Regions from separate parts of the Streptomyces sp. NPDC046866 genome, predicted to be linked through region 1. Evidence: predicted binding sites of a transcription regulator. Region 1 holds the regulator's gene; the other holds the start of a gene.
The links. The regulator HrcA, encoded in region 1, represses chaperone genes, less so after heat shock. The targets are predictions, from matches to a motif close to TTNGCACTCNGNNNNNCNGAGTGCNAA.

Region 1 (5,316 bases):
CAGACCCGCTCGACCAGCTCGGCGTCGTGCCGCCCCTCCACGTAGATCCGCCCGGCCCGCGCCACCCGCGCCCGCGCCCCGGGCACGGCGATCGAGCCCGACGCCGTGCGCTGCGGCCCGGCCGGCCCGGCCGGGGTCCGCGGGGGCCGTACGAGGGTCACCGCGGCCCCCTCCAGCAGGAACCCGCCCGGCTGGAGCGGGAAGACCCGCCGCTTGCCGAAGCGGTCCTCCAGCGTCACCGCGCCCGCCTCGCAGCCCACCACGGCCCCGCAGAAGTCCGTACCCGCCACCTCGACCACCAGGTCGGGCTCGGCCGGCACCTCGGGCACGGGCACGGCCTTGGCGCGCTTCCACGGCGGGGTCAGGTCGGGGGAGTACTCACGCATCCGGCCGACCTTAGGAGAGCCGGCGCGCTCAGACGCCCGACACGCCGAAACGCGCCGACAGTGTGTCGCGTTGCGCACGCACGAACGCCGCGTCCACCACCGCCCCGTGCCCCGGCACGTACAGGGCGTCCTCCCCGCCGAGCGCCAGCAGCCGGTCCAGGGCCGCCGGCCACTGCCCCGGCACCGCGTCGGGCCCCGCCTGGGGCTCGCCCGACTCCTCCACCAGGTCCCCGCAGAACACCGTCTCCCGCTCGCCCGGCACGAAGACGGCCAGGTCGTACCCGGTGTGGCCGGGGCCCACGTTGGCCAGCAGCGCCTGCACTCCGCCCAGTTCCAGCGTCCATTCGCCCGACACCAGGTGCCGCGGCGGCACGAGCAGGTCGGCGGCCTCGGCGGCCTCCGCCGGGTCCAGGCCGTGGCGCACCGCGTCCCTGCGCAGCCCGTCGCCGCCCGCGAGGAGCTCGGCGTCCAGGCCGACGGCCCCGTACACCTCGGCCCCGGAGAACGCGGCCCCGGCCAGGACGTGATCGAAATGGCCGTGGGTGAATGCGATATGGGTCACGCGCCGGCCCGTCAGCCGCTCCGCCTCGGCCCGTACCCGAGCCCCCTCCCGGAGGCTCGAACCCGGGTCGACCACGAGGACGGAATCGTCGCCGACCACCAGTCCCACCGTGCAATCCCACACCGGGAGGCGTCTGCGGCCGGTCCGCCGCGTCAACCGCTCCCACCCGGCCTCTTCCCAACGTACGTCCATGCCGCGACGCTACCTGGCAAGGTCACCTGGCGGGCCGCCCTTGCTAGCCGTGTACTACCCGGCCGTACACTGACCGGGGGTTCTCTGGCACTCGTGCGACCCGAGTGCCAGACGCCACGGACGATCACCACGACGACCCGCATCACAGCTGGAGGTGTGCACGCGATGCTCAGCGAACGCAGACTCGAGGTGCTGCGCGCCATTGTCCAGGACTATGTCGGGACGGAGGAGCCGGTCGGCTCCAAGGCGCTGACCGAGCGGCACCGACTGGGAGTCTCGCCGGCCACCGTGCGCAACGACATGGCGGTGCTGGAGGAGGAGGGGTACATCGCCCAGCCCCACACCAGTGCCGGGCGCATCCCCACGGACAAGGGCTACCGGCTCTTCGTCGACAGGCTCGCCGGCGTCAAGCCGCTGTCGACGCCCGAGCGCCGGGCCATCCAGAACTTCCTCGACGGGGCCGTCGACCTCGACGACGTCGTCGGCCGCACGGTGCGGCTGCTCGCGCAGCTGACCCGGCAGGTCGCGATCGTCCAGTACCCCTCGCTGACCCGCTCCACCGTCCGGCACGTCGAGCTGCTCGCGCTGGCACCCGCCCGCCTGATGCTCGTGCTGATCACGGACACGGGCCGGGTCGAGCAGCGGCTCGTCGACTGCCAGCTGCCGTTCGGCGAGGCCTCGCTGGCCGATCTGCGGGCGCGGCTCAACAGCCGCGTGGTGGGCCGCCGGTTCACCGACGTCCCGCAGCTGGTGCAGGACCTGCCAGAGTCGTTCGAGCCCGAGGACCGGCCGACGGTGTCGACCGTGCTGTCGACGCTGCTGGAGACCCTGGCCGAGGAGGCCGAGGAGCGCCTGATGATCGGCGGCACCGCCAATCTGACGCGCTCCGGGCACGATTTTCCCCTGACGATCAGGCCGGTGCTCGAGGCGCTGGAGGAGCAGGTCGTGCTCCTCAAGCTGCTCGGCGAGGCCAACGAATCGGGCATGGCCGTACGGATCGGGCATGAGAATGCCTACGAGGGACTGAACTCCACGTCCGTCGTGTCGGTCGGCTACGGTTCGGGCGGCGAAACTGTCGCCAAACTCGGCGTGGTCGGACCGACCCGCATGGACTACCCCGGAACGATGGGAGCGGTACGCGCAGTGGCACGTTACGTCGGACAGATCCTGGCGGAGTCGTAAGTGGCCACGGACTACTACGCCGTACTCGGCGTGCGCCGCGACGCATCGCAGGACGAGATCAAGAAGGCCTTCCGCCGCCTCGCGCGCGAACTCCACCCGGACGTGAACCCGGACCCGAAGACGCAGGAGCGCTTCAAGGAGATCAACGCGGCCTACGAGGTCCTCTCGGACCCGCAGAAGAAGCAGGTCTACGACCTCGGCGGCGACCCGCTGTCCTCCTCGGGCGGCGCGGGCGCGGGCGGCTTCGGCGCCGGCGGCTTCGGCAACTTCTCGGACATCATGGACGCCTTCTTCGGCCAGGCGGCACAGCGCGGCCCGCGCTCGCGCACCCGCCGCGGCCAGGACGCCATGATCCGCCTCGACCTCGAGCTGGACGAGGCCGCCTTCGGCACGACCAAGGACATCCAGGTCGACACCGCCGTCGTCTGCACCACCTGCTCCGGCGAGGGGGCCGCTCCCGGCACCTCCGCGCAGACGTGCGACATGTGCCGCGGCCGCGGTGAGGTCTCGCAGGTCACCCGGTCCTTCCTGGGCCAGGTCATGACCTCGCGCCCCTGCCCGCAGTGCCAGGGCTTCGGCACCGTGGTCCCGACCCCGTGCCCCGAGTGCGCGGGCGACGGCCGGGTCCGCTCCCGCCGCAGCCTGACGGTCAAGATCCCGGCCGGCGTCGAGAACGGCACCCGCATCCAGCTCGCGGGCGAGGGCGAGGTCGGCCCCGGCGGCGGCCCCGCCGGCGACCTGTACGTGGAGATCCACGAGCTCCCGCACCCGGTCTTCCAGCGCCGCGGGGACGACCTGCACTGCACGGTGACCCTCCCCATGACGGCGGCGGCCCTGGGCACCAAGTGCCCGCTGGAGACGCTGGACGGCATGGAGGAGGTCGACATCCGGCCCGGCACCCAGTCCGGCCAGTCGATCCCGCTGCACGGCCGCGGCGTGACGCACCTGCGCGGCGGCGGTCGCGGCGACCTGATCGTCCACGTCGAGGTGCAGACCCCCGCCAAGCTGGACCCGCAGCAGGAGGAGCTGCTGCGCCAGCTGGCGAAGCTGCGCGGCGAGGAGCGGCCGATGGGCCAGTTCGCGCCGGGCCAGCAGGGCCTGTTCAGCCGCCTGAAGGACGCGTTCAACGGCCGCTGAGCCGCAGGACCGCAGCTGCGGGCCCGGTCCGGGGACATGCCCCGGCCGGGCCCGCGGCGCGTCCGGCCGCCTGCGGCCGGACGCCGAAGGGGACCATGCCAGGCGAATGCGGTGATTCGGCCCCGTGGGCGGGACGTGGCACGATGCACAGCATGTCCTCGGCAGCGAACGGTCTGACCCGGTACCCGATCGTGCAGGCACCCATGGCGGGCGGCGCCTCCTGCCCGGCGCTGGCCGCCGCCGTGTGCGAGGCGGGCGCCCTGGGCTTCCTCGCCGGCGGCTACAAGACCGCCGACGGCATGTACCAGGAGGTCAAGCGGCTGCGTGCGCTCACCCGCCGCCCGTTCGGCGTGAACCTCTTCATGCCGCAGACCGGGCACGCCGACCCGGCCGCCGTCGAGGCCTACCGCGGCCAGCTGGCCGGCGAGGCCGGCTGGTACGACGTCTCCCTGGCCGAGGAGGACACCCTCGGCACCAGCGACGACGGCTACGACGCCAAGCTCGCGATCCTGATCGAGGACCCGGTCCCGGTGGTGTCGTTCACCATGGGCTGCCCCACGCCCGCGGTCCTCGCCTCCCTGCGCAAGGTCGGCACGTACAGCATCGTCACCGTCACCTCGGTGGACGAGGCCCGCGCCGCCCAGGCGGTCGGCGCCGACGCGGTGTGCGTCCAGGGCGTCGAGGCGGGCGGCCACCAGGGCACCCACCGCGACGACCCCCAGGCCGACGGCACGGCCCGGGTCGGGCTGCTCGCGCTCGTGGCGCAGGTACGGGAGGCGGTGGCCCTTCCGATCATCGCGGCGGGCGGGCTGATGCGCGGCTCGCAGATCGCGGCGCTGCTGGCGGCCGGCGCGGAGGCGGCCCAGCTCGGCACGGCGTTCCTCCCCTGCCCCGAGTCGGGCGCGCACCCGCTGCACAAGAAGGCGCTCACCGACCCGATGTTCCCGCACACCGAGCTGACCAGGGCGTTCTCCGGGCGCCCGGCCCGGGGCCTGGTGAACCGGTTCATGCGGGAGCACGGCCCCTACGCCCCGGCCGCGTACCCGCAGATCCACCACATGACCGCGGGCCTGCGCAAGGCGGCCGCCGCGGCCGGCGACCCGCAGGGCATGGCCCTGTGGGCCGGCCAGGGGCACCGGCTGGCGCGGGCGCTGCCGGCGGGCGGGCTGGTGGAGGTGCTGGCCGCGGAACTCGCCGAGGCGCAGAGCGCGTTGAACGACATGCAGAAGAGGAGTACGTCATGACCGCCCCCGTGTTCGTGGTCGAGGAGGTGCCCGCCGGGCCCCGGTTCGTCCTGGACGGCCCCGAGGGCCGGCACGCGGTCTCCGTGAAGCGGCTGAACCCGGGCGAGGCGGTGGTCCTCACCGACGGCCGCGGCGCATGGGCCGAGGCCGTCGTGGAGGCGGCCGAGGGCAAGGACCGGCTGACGGTGGCGGTCTGCGCCACCGGCCACGAGCCGGAGCCCGAGGTGCGGATCACCGTGGTCCAGGCCCTGCCGAAGGGCGACCGCGGCGAGCTGGCCGTGGAGACCATGACCGAGACCGGCGTCGATGCGATCGTGCCCTGGCAGGCCGCGCGCTGCATCACCCAGTGGCGCGGCGACCGCGGCGCCAAGTCCCTGGCCAAGTGGCGCAGTACCGCCCGCGAGGCGGGCAAGCAGTCGCGCCGGGTCCGCTTCCCGGAGGTGGCCGAGGCGATGAGCACCAAGCAGGTCGCCGCGCTGCTCGCCGAGGCGGACCTCGCGGTGGTCCTGCACGAGGACCGCGCCCACCCGTCGGGAGCCCTCGCCACCGCCGAGCTCCCGGCCAAGGGCTCCATCGTCCTGGTGGTCGGCCCCGAGGGCGGGGTCTCCCCCGA
Region 2 (5,316 bases), on a different contig from region 1:
CGAGGACGGCGTGGTGAGCGTCGGGCCGGAGTTCCGGGAGCTGGAGGCCGCCTGGATCCGCGGGGTCGTCGCGATGGCCCGGGCGGGGGCCCGGATCGTGGTCGACGAGGTCTTCCTCGGCGGCGCGGCATCCCAGCAGCGGTGGCTGGAGGTCCTCGGCGACCTGGACGTCCTGTGGGTCGGCGTCCGCTGCGAGAGCGGGGTCGCGGCCGGGCGGGAGCTCGCCCGCGGGGACCGGATCGCGGGGATGGCCGCGTCCCAGGCGGACCTGGTGCACCAGGGCGTGGCGTACGACCTGGAGGTCGACACCACCCGCGCCGAGGCCCTGGCCTGCGCCCGCGCCATCGCCGCCCGCGTCCGCCGCTGACCGGCAGGGGACGGGGGTCGCGGCGGCGCGCCGCTACCTCCGGGCCGCCTCCACGAAGGCACGGATCAGGGTCGGGGACTTGACGCCGCGTTCGCTCTCGACGCCGCTGGAGACGTCCACGCCCCAGGCGCCGGTGGTCTGCACGGCCTCGCGGACGTTGCCCGGGTTCAGGCCGCCGGCCAGCAGCCAGTGGCCCTCCGGGGCGGTGAACTCCTGCGCGGCCCAGTTCCACGGCTTGCCGGAGCCGGGGTCGGGGGCGTCGATCAGGAGCAGGTCCTCCCCGTACTCCCCGCACCGCTCGACGCGCTGCGCGGTGGCCCGCAGCAGGGTGCGGCCCTCGGCGCGCAGGGCCTCGTAGTACTCCGGGCCCTCGTCCCCGTGCAACTGCACGCCCCGGACGCCGCTCTCCTCGGTCAGCCGCCGGACCTCTTCGACCGTCTGCCCGCGGAACACGCCGACGGTGAGCACCCCGTCCGGCACCCGGGCGGCCAGCTCCCGCGCCGCGGCGGCGCCGACCGTACGGGGGCTGGCGGGCGCGAAGACGAACCCGACGGCATCGGCCCCGGCGGCCACGGCCACGTCGACGTCGTGCGCGGTCTTCAGGCCGCAGATCTTGACGAAAAGGTCGTTCATCCCCCCAGTGAACCAAAGTCACCCGATCGGCGCGGACCCCTTCCGGGGACCGGGCACGGCGGCCGTTCCGCCCCTGACATCGCGCCGTTCCTCTTCCGGTTTCCCCAGGCGGAGCGCGGCTATGGGCCCGACCTCTTCGTGGCGGACGAGAGCGCCTTCGAGGCAGATGGCCGGCACGCGGACGCCGCCGCCCTGTCCCTGGTGGCCGAGTTCACCTCCGTATCCGCCAAGGACGCGGACGGGGAGGAGAAGCTGGAGGTGTACGGCCAGATGGTCCCCGTCTGCCTGGTCGTCGACATGCAGGAGTCGGAGGTCACCTGCTTTTCCGACCCCTCCGAGCACGGCGACCGCTCCCGCAGGACCGTGTCCTTCGGGAAGCCGCTGGAGGTGCCCGAGCCGTTCGGGTTCGAGCTCGACACCGCCGGGCTGGTGTAGCGGCGGCCCTGGCGCCCGGCCCGTACGACGCCCGAGGGCGGCACCCCCGCGATGGGGGTGCCGCCCTCGGTTCGAGAACAGCCGATCAGCCGGAAGGGGCCGATCAGAAGTCCATGTCACCGCCCGGCATGCCGCCCGGAGCGGCCGCGGCCTTCTCCGGCTTGTCGGCGATGACGGCCTCGGTGGTCAGGAACAGGGCCGCGATGGAGGCGGCGTTCTGCAGCGCGGAGCGGGTGACCTTGGCCGGGTCGATGATGCCCTCGGCGAGCATGTCGACGTACTCGCCGGTCGCGGCGTTCAGGCCGTGGCCGACGGGGAGGTTGCGGACCTTCTCCACGACGACGCCGCCCTCGAGACCGCCGTTGACGGCGATCTGCTTCAGCGGGGCCTCCAGGGCCAGCTTGACGGCGTTGGCACCGGTGGCCTCGTCGCCCTCCAGCTCCAGCTTCTCGAAGACGGCGGAGGCCTGCAGCAGGGCCACGCCACCACCGGCGACGATGCCCTCCTCGACGGCGGCCTTCGCGTTGCGGACGGCGTCCTCGATGCGGTGCTTGCGCTCCTTGAGCTCGACCTCGGTCGCGGCACCGGCCTTGATGACCGCCACGCCGCCGGCGAGCTTCGCGAGGCGCTCCTGCAGCTTCTCGCGGTCGTAGTCCGAGTCGGAGTTCTCGATCTCGGCGCGGATCTGGTTGACGCGACCCTGGACCTGGTCGCTGTCACCGGCACCGTCGACGATCGTGGTCTCGTCCTTGGTGATGACGACCTTGCGGGCGCGGCCGAGCAGGTCCAGGCCCGCGTTCTCGAGCTTGAGGCCGACCTCCTCGGAGATGACCGTGCCGCCCGTGAGGATGGCGATGTCGCCGAGCATGGCCTTGCGGCGGTCGCCGAAGCCCGGGGCCTTGACCGCGACGGAGCGGAAGGTGCCGCGGATCTTGTTGACGACCAGGGTCGACAGGGCCTCGCCCTCGACGTCCTCGGCGATGATCAGCAGCGGCTTGCCGGACTGCATGACCTTCTCCAGCAGCGGAAGGAGGTCCTTCACGTTGCTGACCTTGGAGTTGACGATCAGGATGTACGGGTCCTCCAGCGAGGCCTCCATACGCTCCATGTCGGTGGCGAAGTACGCCGAGATGTAGCCCTTGTCGAAGCGCATGCCCTCGGTGAGCTCCAGCTCCAGACCGAAGGTCTGGGACTCCTCGACGGTGATGACGCCTTCCTTGCCGACCTTGTCCATGGCCTCGGCGATGAGCTCGCCGATCTGGGTGTCGGCGGCGGAGATGGAGGCGGTCGAGGCGATCTGCTCCTTGGTCTCGACCTCCTTCGCCTGGTCCAGCAGGGCGCCGGAGACGGCCTCGACGGCCTTCTCGATGCCGCGCTTGAGGGCCATCGGGTTGGCACCGGCAGCCACGTTGCGCAGGCCCTCGCGGACGAGCGCCTGGGCGAGAACGGTGGCGGTGGTCGTACCGTCGCCGGCGACGTCGTCCGTCTTCTTGGCGACTTCCTTGACCAGCTCGGCGCCGATCTTCTCGTACGGGTCCTCGAGCTCGATCTCCTTGGCGATGGAGACACCATCGTTGGTGATCGTGGGGGCGCCCCACTTCTTCTCAAGGACGACGTTGCGACCCTTGGGGCCAAGGGTGACCTTGACGGCGTCGGCGAGCTGGTTCATGCCGCGCTCGAGACCGCGCCGGGCCTCCTCGTCGAACGCAATGATCTTGGCCATCTGAAGTGGTCCTCCAGGACTGGGGTTCCCCCTGCGCCGCAAGGCGCGCGGGGAGGGTGGATTGCTCCGGACCGCGCCTGCGCCCGCGACGGACGGCCTGCGTGCCCGGCGGTTCCTTCCCGCCGGACCCTGCGGGCCTCACCGACCCGGTCCCGTGTAGTAGCACTCTCACTCGGAGAGTGCTAACGCCAATGATTAGCACTCGGCCTCCTCGAGTGCAAGCGGCTTCGCGCCATCACGGACCGGCGGGGCGCACGCCCGGCGTCCGCGGCGCGACCCGGCGCGCTCGTGACGCCCCGTCCGCGACACCTCGCCGCCGTGCCGCGCGGGCACGACGAAGGGCCCGCACCCCTCCTCCGGGATGCGGGCCCTTCGTGTATGCGTCGGTGGTCGACCGCGCCGGGCTTAGACGGCGAGCTTGACCATGTCCGCCTGCGGACCCTTCTGGCCCTGCGAGATCTCGAACTCGACCCGCTGACCCTCTTCAAGGGTGCGGTACCCGTCCATCTGGATGGCGCTGTAGTGGACGAACACATCCGCACCACCGTCGACCGCGATGAAGCCGTAGCCCTTCTCCGCGTTGAACCACTTGACGGTGCCCTGAGCCATGCCTAACTCCCCTATTACTGGCCCTTGCGCAGGACCGCACTTCGCGGTCCCGGGTCAGAACTTGCGCCGGAACGCCTCGACCGCGGCTGAATGTATCTGCACCGGTGCTGTCTGCAACAGGTCAATCCGACGAGAATTCTGGTCACACGGAAATCGCAAAATGAGATGAAAATTTGGCATTTACCCGGGCAACTCGGACCCGGCATATCACGCCAAAGCCCCATACCGCGCGCGCACATTGACTCAATGTCAACCCTCACGCGACCCGTTCATATGCGGCGGGCAAGAACAGCGGAGGGGACTTCCCCAACTCTACCGCGCCCAACCAAGCAGAATTGCCCCCTCCGCTTAATGCCGGAGGGGGCAATTCTGGGGTGCGCACTTCAGGCGCCGACCTCAGCAGCCGCCCGCGACCGCCGGGATGATCGAGACGCCCGCACCGTCCGGCGTCGCCGCCTCCAGGCCGCCTTCGAAGCGCACGTCGTCGTCGTTGACGTAGACGTTCACGAAGCGGCGCAGCTTGCCCTGGTCGTCCAGGACGCGGGCGGCGATGCCCGGGTGGTTCGCCTCCAGCGAGGCGATGACCTCGGCCAGCGTGGCGCCCTCGGCGGGCACCTCGGCCCGGCCGCCGGTGTAGGTGCGCAGGATGGTGGGGATGCGGACGTTGACGCTCATGGCGCTACTGCCTTTCCGGAAGTGCGGGGAGGGTGGTCAGGCCAGGCCGGCGGCGCGGAACGCGTCCAGGCTCGGGCGGATGGTGGCGGTCTGGCCGCTGTCGGCGGCCACCGCCTCCAGGGTCTTCAGGCCGTCGCCGGTGTTGAGGACCACGGTGGTCAGCGACGGGTCGAGGCGGCCGTCCTCGATGAGCTTCTTCGTCACGCCGACGGTCACGCCGCCCGCGGTCTCGGCGAAGATGCCCTCGGTCCGGGCGAGGATCTTGATGGCCTCGACGACCTGCTCGTCGGTCACGTCCTCGACGTAGCCGCCGGTGCGCCGGGCGATGTCCAGCACGTACGGGCCGTCGGCCGGGTTGCCGATCGCGAGGGACTTGGCGATGGTGTTCGGCTTCTGCGGGCGGACCACGTCGTGGCCGGCCTTGAAGGCCGTGGACACCGGGGAGCAGCCCTCGGCCTGGGCGCCGAAGATCTTGTACGGCTTGTCCTCGACCAGACCCAGCTTGATCAGCTCCTGGAGCCCCTTGTCGATCTTCGTGAGCTGGGAGCCGGAGGCGATCGGGATGACGATCTGGTCGGGCAGCTGCCAGCCGAGCTGCTCGCAGATCTCGTACGCCAGCGTCTTGGATCCCTCGCCGTAGTAGGGGCGCAGGTTCACGTTGACGAAGCCCCAGCCCTCGCCCAGCGGGTCGCCGATGAGCTCGGAGCAGAAGCGGTTCACGTCGTCGTAGTTGCCCTCGATGCCGACCAGGTCGCCGCCGTACACGCCGGCCATGACGACCTTGCCCTGCTCCAGGTCGTGCGGGATGAACACGCAGGAGCGGAATCCGGCCCGGGCGGCCGCGGCGCCGACGGCGCCGGCCAGGTTGCCGGTG

Region 2: a site for HrcA is predicted at 3,354-3,380, ahead of groL (chaperonin GroEL). Genes of this name have one in related genera too.

Annotation. Positions count from the first base shown of each region.
Region 1 is NZ_JBEYXN010000009.1:27,722-33,037, forward strand. Features, by position in the region: gene AB0953_RS15705 (DUF3097 domain-containing protein) at 1-386, opposite strand, end outside; gene AB0953_RS15710 (MBL fold metallo-hydrolase) at 415-1,140, opposite strand; gene hrcA (heat-inducible transcriptional repressor HrcA) at 1,306-2,322, shown strand; gene dnaJ (molecular chaperone DnaJ) at 2,323-3,459, shown strand; gene AB0953_RS15725 (nitronate monooxygenase) at 3,612-4,703, shown strand; gene AB0953_RS15730 (16S rRNA (uracil(1498)-N(3))-methyltransferase) at 4,700-5,316, shown strand, end outside.
Region 2 is NZ_JBEYXN010000003.1:102,896-108,211, reverse strand. Features, by position in the region: gene cpt (chloramphenicol phosphotransferase CPT) at 1-367, shown strand, start outside; gene AB0953_RS06450 (phosphoribosylanthranilate isomerase) at 401-1,000, opposite strand; gene AB0953_RS06445 (Uma2 family endonuclease) at 956-1,435, shown strand; gene groL (chaperonin GroEL) at 1,539-3,158, opposite strand; gene AB0953_RS06435 (cold-shock protein) at 3,564-3,767, opposite strand; gene AB0953_RS06430 (MoaD/ThiS family protein) at 4,164-4,442, opposite strand; gene thrC (threonine synthase) at 4,479-5,316, opposite strand, start outside.